DNA from 2 places in the Methylobacterium sp. 275MFSha3.1 genome. Region 2 is predicted to be linked to the other one. Evidence: predicted binding sites of a transcription regulator. Region 2 holds the regulator's gene; the other holds the start of a gene.

Region 1 (3,407 bases), on a different contig from region 2:
AGCCGATCCTGGCCAATCTCGGCCGGTTCGGACCCTACGTGCAGCACGGGAAAACCTACGCCAATCTCGGCAAGGACGACGACGTGCTGGAGATCGGGGCTAACCGCGCCATCGACCTGATCGTCGCCAAGGAGCAGGGCGGCGGACGCGGCCGCCCGGCCGCCGATCCGGGCCGGCCGCTCGGCAAGGACGAGGCCAGCGGCCGCGATCTCGTGGTCAAGGCCGGCAAGTACGGGCCCTACGTCACGGACGGCGAGGTCAACGCCACGCTGTCGAAGACGATGAGCGCCGAGGCGCTGACCCTCGACGAGGCGATCGCCCTGGTGAACGCCAAGCGCGCCGCGGGCGGCGGCAAGCCGGCGAAGCGCGGGGCGGTCCGGAAAGGGTCGGCGCGGGCCGCGAGCGGCGACAAGCCGGCGGCGAAGAAGACCGCCGCGAAGAAGCCTGCGGCCAAGAAGGCGGCGGCGAAGACGTCGAGCGCGGGCTGAAGCGTTCGTGGACGAGGCTGAGGCGGGCCGGCAAGCCCGCCCGTCCTTGCGAGCGGAGCGAAGCAATCCAGTGCAGCGCGAGGCGTTCGAACGTGGCGCCGACTGGGTTGATTCGCTCCGCTCGCAAGGACGTGGCAGAGGCAGCGTTGCCGCCCCTCACCGCGGGTTGCGGTCAGCGATCGGGTTCAGACCAAGTAGGTGATCGTCGCCGCCACGGCCGTCGCGAAGGTCGCGAGCGCGAGGGTGGTGGAGTTCATCAGCGCCCGGGCCGGCGGCACTGCGGCCGCGTCATCGTCGCAGCCGAAGGCGGCGCCGGCCGCATGCTCGAAGCGGATCAACGTGAGGCGGCGGGCCTCGATCGCGGCGTCGCTCATGGACTGCGGCTCCCTGACCACGGTCAAGATTTATCTCCGCCACCAACGTCGATCGTCCCGTTCTGTTCCGGGCGTCGCCTGTGGAAGCCGGGCATGCGGGTCACGAGAAAGCCTTAACCCATTGTTGTGCAACGTCGTGATGACGGCCCGGCGCGCGGAACCGTGTGCCGGCACGGACGCGGCCCTCGCTCGCGGCGGCGCAGCATGCGATGATGCGACCGCCTCGCCGCAGGGCGAACGGCTTTGATGTTTATGGTTTGTTCCGCTATCATGCGGGGATGAAGGCGCATGCTCCACGACCCGAGACCCGTCCCAAGACCCGTCTGCGCGAAGCCGAGCCGGCCGACGCGCCGCGCGCCAGGAGGCCGCGCGTGAGCGATCCGGCGCGGGACCTGTTCGGGCCGGGCGGCAAGGGCGCGGCGGCCCGCCCGCCCGAGCCGCGGCGGCGGCTGGATTCGGCGGCCTCCGTGGCGACGCTCGCGGCCGCCGAGCCGGAGGGCGGCTACACCGCCTCCGACATCGAGGTGCTGGAGGGGCTGGAGCCCGTCCGGCGCCGGCCCGGCATGTATATCGGCGGCACCGACGAGCGGGCGCTCCACCACCTGTTCGCCGAGGTGATCGACAACTCGATGGACGAGGCGGTCGCCGGCCATGCCAGCTTCATCGAGGTGGAGCTTGAGGAGACCGGCGCCCTCGTCGTCACCGACAACGGCCGCGGCATCCCGGTCGACCCGCACCCGAAATTCCCCGGCAAGTCGGCGCTCGAGGTCATCATGACCACGCTGCACGCCGGCGGTAAGTTCGACTCGAAGGTCTACGAGACCTCGGGCGGCCTGCACGGCGTCGGCATCTCGGTGGTGAACGCACTCTCCGACCTGCTGGAGGTCGAGGTGGCGCGCAACCAGACCCTCTACCGCCAGACCTTCTCGCGCGGTCATGCCCAAGGGGCTTTGGAACTGGTCGGCCGGGTGCAGAACCGCCGCGGCACCCGCGTGCGCTTCCACCCGGACGCCCAGATCTTCGGCTCGCTGAAGTTCGACCCGCGCCGCCTGTTCAAGATGGCGCGCTCCAAGGCCTACCTGTTCGGCGGCGTCGAGATCCGCTGGCGCTGCGCCTCCGCCCTCCTCGAGGGGCTGGAGGACGTGCCGGCCGAGGCGGTGCACCGCTTCCCCGACGGGCTGCGCGACTACCTCGCCCGGGACATCGACGGGAAGGAACTCGTCACGGACGCCATGTTCTCCGGCAAGATCACCAAGCCGGGCTCGCACGGGTCGCTCGAATGGGCGGTGGCCTGGATGGTCGCCGAGGACGGGATCTCGCACTCCTACTGCAACACGATCCCGACGCCCGAGGGCGGCACCCACGAGGCGGGCCTGCGCGTCGCGCTGCTGCGCGGCCTGCGCGAGCACGCCGAGCGGGTGAACCAGGCCAAGCGCATGACCGCCGTCACGACGGACGACGTCATGGCGACCTGCGCGTCGATGCTCTCGGTGTTCATCCGCGAGCCGGAGTTCCAGGGCCAGACCAAGGACAAGCTCGCCACCGTGGAGGCCCAGCGCATCGTCGAGACGGCGGTGCGCGACGCCTTCGACCACTGGCTCGCCGCCTCCCCGGCCCAGGCCAACAAGCTCCTCGACTGGGTGATCGACCGGGCCGAGGAGCGCCTGCGCCGCCGCCAGGAGAAGGAGGTCGCCCGCAAGAGCGCGACCCGCAAGCTGCGCCTGCCCGGCAAGCTCGCCGACTGCTCGGCGGCCGGCACCGCGGGCTCGGAGATCTTCATCGTCGAGGGCGACTCGGCCGGCGGCTCGGCCAAACAGGCCCGGGACCGGGCGACCCAGGCGATCCTGCCGCTGCGCGGCAAGATCCTGAACGTCGCCTCGGCCTCGCGCGACAAGCTCGGCGCCAACCAGCTGATCTCGGATCTCACCCTGGCGCTCGGCTGCGGCACCGGTTCGGCCTTCCGCGAGGCGGACCTGCGCTACGAGAAGGTGATCATCATGACGGACGCCGACGTCGACGGCGCCCACATCGCCTCGCTGCTGATCACCTTCTTCTACCGCCAGATGCCGAGGCTGATCGACCGCGGCCACCTCTACCTCGCGATCCCGCCGCTCTATCGGCTGCAGCAGGGCTCGAAGGTGGCCTATGCCCGGGACGACGCGGATCGGGAGCGGATCGTCAAGACCGTGTTCAAGGGCGGCAAGGTCGAGATCGGGCGGTTCAAGGGCCTCGGCGAGATGATGCCGGCCCAGCTCAAGGAGACCACCATGGATCCGAAGAAGCGCACATTGCTGCGCGTCGCGGTCCTGGACGAGGCCCGGGAATCGACCGGCGACACGGTCGAGCGTCTGATGGGCAACAAGCCCGAGGCGCGCTTCGCCTTCATCAGCGAGCGCGCGGCCTTCGCAGAGGGCGCCGACCTCGACATCTGACGCCGGAGCGGCCGCGCCGCGTCGGTCGATGGCGCCGCGCCGTCATTGCGAGCGCAGCGAAGCAGCCCAGCAGCGCCACGTTCATCGAAGTGGCGCTGCCCTGGATTGCTTCG
Region 2 (3,407 bases):
TGCGCCTTCTCGGGCTGGGACATCGCGGCCGAGCGCTCGCTGATCATGACCCTGATCATGCTCGGCGCGATCCTGGTGGACCGGCCGGCCCTGTCGATGCGCAACCTCGCCCTCTCGGCGCTGATCGCGCTCGCCCGCGAGCCGGAGGGCCTGCTCGGCCCGAGCTTCCAGATGTCCTTCGGCGCCGTGGCCGGGCTGATCGCCTGCGCGCGGCTGATCGACGGGCGGCTGCTCGTGCGCCCGGGGGCCGGGCGGATCGGGCGGCTCGTCGGGACCGGCCTGTCGGCGATCACCGGGACCCTGGCCACGACCCTGGTGGCGCAGGTCGCGACGGCCCCCTTCGCCACCTACCACTTCCAGACGGTCCAGCCCTTCGGCCTCGTCGGCAACGCCCTGACCCTGCCGCTCGTCTCCCTGGTGGTGATGCCCGCCGCGGTGATCGGCTGCCTCGCCTATCCCTTCGCCCTCGACCGGCCGGTCTGGTGGCTGATGGGGCAGGCGGTGGCCGGGATGCTGGCGATCTCGGACTGGATCGCCGGGTTCGAGCGGGCGGTCCTGGTGCTGCCGGCCTTCGGCGCCGGGGCGCTGGCCCTGCTGACCGCCGGCCTGCTGCTGGGGACGCTGCCGGCCTCGCGCCTGCGCTGGCTCGCCGTGCCGCCGGTCCTGCTCGGGCTCGTCCTCGCGGCCCGGCCCGACCGCTACGACCTCTACGTCGACCGGCAGGGCGCCGGGGCCGCGGTGCGGGGCCCGGACGGGCAGCTCGCGGCCCTCGGCAGCCCTTCGGGCTTCGTCCTCGAGCAGTGGCTGAAGGCGGACGGCGACGGGCGGCGGTCCGCGGCGCTGATCGTCCGGTCGGGCAGCGGGCGCTGCGACCGGCTCGGCTGCACCGCCCGGCTGCCGGACGGGCGGGCGGTCGCCCTGGTCCGGGACCGGCGGGCCTTCCCGGAGGATTGCGCCCGCGCCGCGGTGCTGATCACGGGCCTCGCGGCGCCGCCCACCTGCACGGGGCCGCTGGTGATCGACCGGCGCGTCCTCGCCGCCCGCGGGGCCGTGGCCCTCCGGACCGACGGCGACGGCTTCGCCGCGCGCTACGCCCGGGACGACGGCCGCGCCGTGCCCTGGCGGCCGGCCGCGGGGCGCGGGCCGGGACCTCCGTCGCCGGTCACCGCGGAGCCGGGCGACCGCCCCGCGGAGAACGGGATCGCCGCGACGCCGGAGGCCGACGCCGCGCCGGGCGGAGACCTCGCCCCCGGCGACGCGCCGGCCGAGCCGCTTCAGTAGCGGCGGACGAGGCTCACGAGGCGGCCCTGGATCCGGACCCGGTCGGGCCCGAGCACGCGGGTCTCGTAGGCCGGGTTGGCGGCCTCGAGGGCGATCGACGAGCCGCGGCGGCGCAGGCGCTTGAGCGTCGCCTCCTCGTCGTCGATCAGCGCCACGATGATGTCGCCGGTATTGGCCGTCTCCTGCTTGCGGATGACCACGAGGTCGCCGTCCAGGATGCCCGCCTCGACCATCGAGTCGCCGCGCACCTCGAGGGCGTAGTGCTCGCCGCCGGCCACGAAGTCCGGCGACAGGGTGATGGCGTGGCTCTGGTTCTGGATCGCCGAGACGGGCGTACCGGCCGCGATCCGGCCCATGACCGGGATCGAGATGGCGCGGCCGGACTCGTCGATCATCCGCGTGCTCGCCGGGGCCGGCGGCTGCTTGGACTTACCGCCCTCGACCACGCTCGGCGTGAAGCGGCGCGGCTCGGCGGGGGCCTGAGTCGCCGGAGCGGCCTGGGTCAGGCTCTCGGGGATGCGGATCACCTCGATGGCGCGGGCCCGATTTGGGAGGCGCCGGAGGAAGCCGCGCTCCTCGAGCGCCGTGATCAGCCGGTGGATGCCGGATTTCGACTTGAGATCGAGGGCATCCTTCATCTCGTCGAACGACGGCGGGACACCGCATTCCTGCATCCGGCTCTGGATGAATCGCAGGAGGTCCAGCTGCTTGCGCGTGAGCATCGACGGGGGACTCGCGGCTTGGCGGACCGCCACGTGACGGTCTCCGAAACAAATCACGAACAGGTTAAACGTTCCGCAAGTGTTCCGCAAGAGCGGCACCGCTCGGCCCGGCGCGCCGCGGGCGCGCCCGCGGGAGAAGGTCGAGAAACGCATTGACGGCGCAAGCGGAGCCGTTTCAATGCATCGCGGCGCCCCGCCGGGAAGGCGGCGGATCCGGGGTGCGGGCTGGGACCCTCTTGGAATGACGAGGATGCGACGACCCGCAGCTCTGCTGCCCCTCGGCCTCGCCGCCCTCGGCCTCGCCGGCTGCACCACCGGATTCTCCTACATCTCGCGGAACTACGTGGCGCTCACTCCCCAGGTCGTCACGATCGGCTGCAAGGAGCCCTACGAGGTCTACGACAACCGGCAGCTGCGCCGGATGCTGATCGTGTCCAACGCCCTGCGCGAGTATACCGGCTGCAACCTGAGCGAGGTCCGGATCGATCCGGAGCCGGGCGCCACCCGGGTGAAGCGCTTCCGCACCGCCGCCCGGGCCTATCTCGACGAGACCGTGCGCGAGGATTGCCGGATCACTGGCGAGACCGTGTTCGATCCGCTGAAGACCGAGTTCGCCTACGCCTGCGACGCGCCGATCGAGAAGCGCGGCACCGTGGTCCCCCGCCTGCCGGGCCGCAATCCGGGCCTCGGCGTGCGCTGACCGGCCGGCGGCGCGCCCTCAGGCGCCCGGCTTCGGGAACGTCCGCTCCGCGGCGTCGCCGGCGGCGGCCAGCAGGGCGCGGGCGAAGGCCCGGGCCTCCGTCCGGTCGAGCACGATCGCGGCGGTGACCGGCGCACCGCCGAGGTCGGCGAGGGCGAGTTCCAGGCGCACCCCGTCGGGCACGGCGCTCGCCTGAAGGCTCCAGCCGGAGCCCCGGTCCGTGCTCTCCGCCATCGTGTTCCTCCCGCATGCCCGGCACGGCGCCGCGCGCCCACCGGAACGGCCAGGCCCGGGACCGCTCCCGGAGCCACGCTCCGGTCTTCCCTGCCTCGCCTGTCCGCGTTCCTCAAGGCCACAGGCCGCGCGGGGGTGGAGATGCGCGCCGTCGCGGATGCCGGCGGCCGCATCGCGGCGATACGGGGCGGCACGGGGCGGCACGGGGCTGCGCCCGCGCCGCGGCGCGGGCGAGGGCAGGGGCGGCCGGGATGGGGGCCGGCCTCGGGGCGATTGACGCGAGGCCGCCGATGATGTCTCCCGCGGGCTCCGATCAGGTGGAGTTCGAACATGCAAGAGATCTGGTTCCGCACGGGCGAGGCCACGGTGCTGGCGGCCGAGGGCCAGTACACCGACGCCATGCCGGAGGTGCTGATCGGCTCGGTGCGCGGCCCGGTCGGTCAGGCCTTCGCGTCGATGATGGGGCAGGT

What was found. The regulator LexA, encoded in region 2, represses DNA repair genes until DNA is damaged. The targets are predictions, from matches to a motif close to TGTTCNNNNTGTGTTCNG.
Region 1: a site for LexA is predicted at 1,110-1,127, ahead of parE (DNA topoisomerase IV subunit B). Genes of this name have one in related genera too.

Annotation. Positions count from the first base shown of each region.
Region 1 is NZ_FNWP01000043.1:21,317-24,723, forward strand. It holds gene topA (type I DNA topoisomerase) at 1-488, shown strand, start outside; gene BLW78_RS29020 (hypothetical protein) at 674-862, opposite strand; gene parE (DNA topoisomerase IV subunit B) at 1,234-3,294, shown strand.
Region 2 is NZ_FNWP01000010.1:83,647-87,053, reverse strand. It holds gene BLW78_RS13785 (ComEC/Rec2 family competence protein) at 1-1,281, shown strand, start outside; gene lexA (transcriptional repressor LexA) at 1,275-2,003, opposite strand; gene BLW78_RS13775 (hypothetical protein) at 2,254-2,703, shown strand; gene BLW78_RS13770 (hypothetical protein) at 2,722-2,937, opposite strand; gene fae (formaldehyde-activating enzyme) at 3,268-3,407, shown strand, end outside.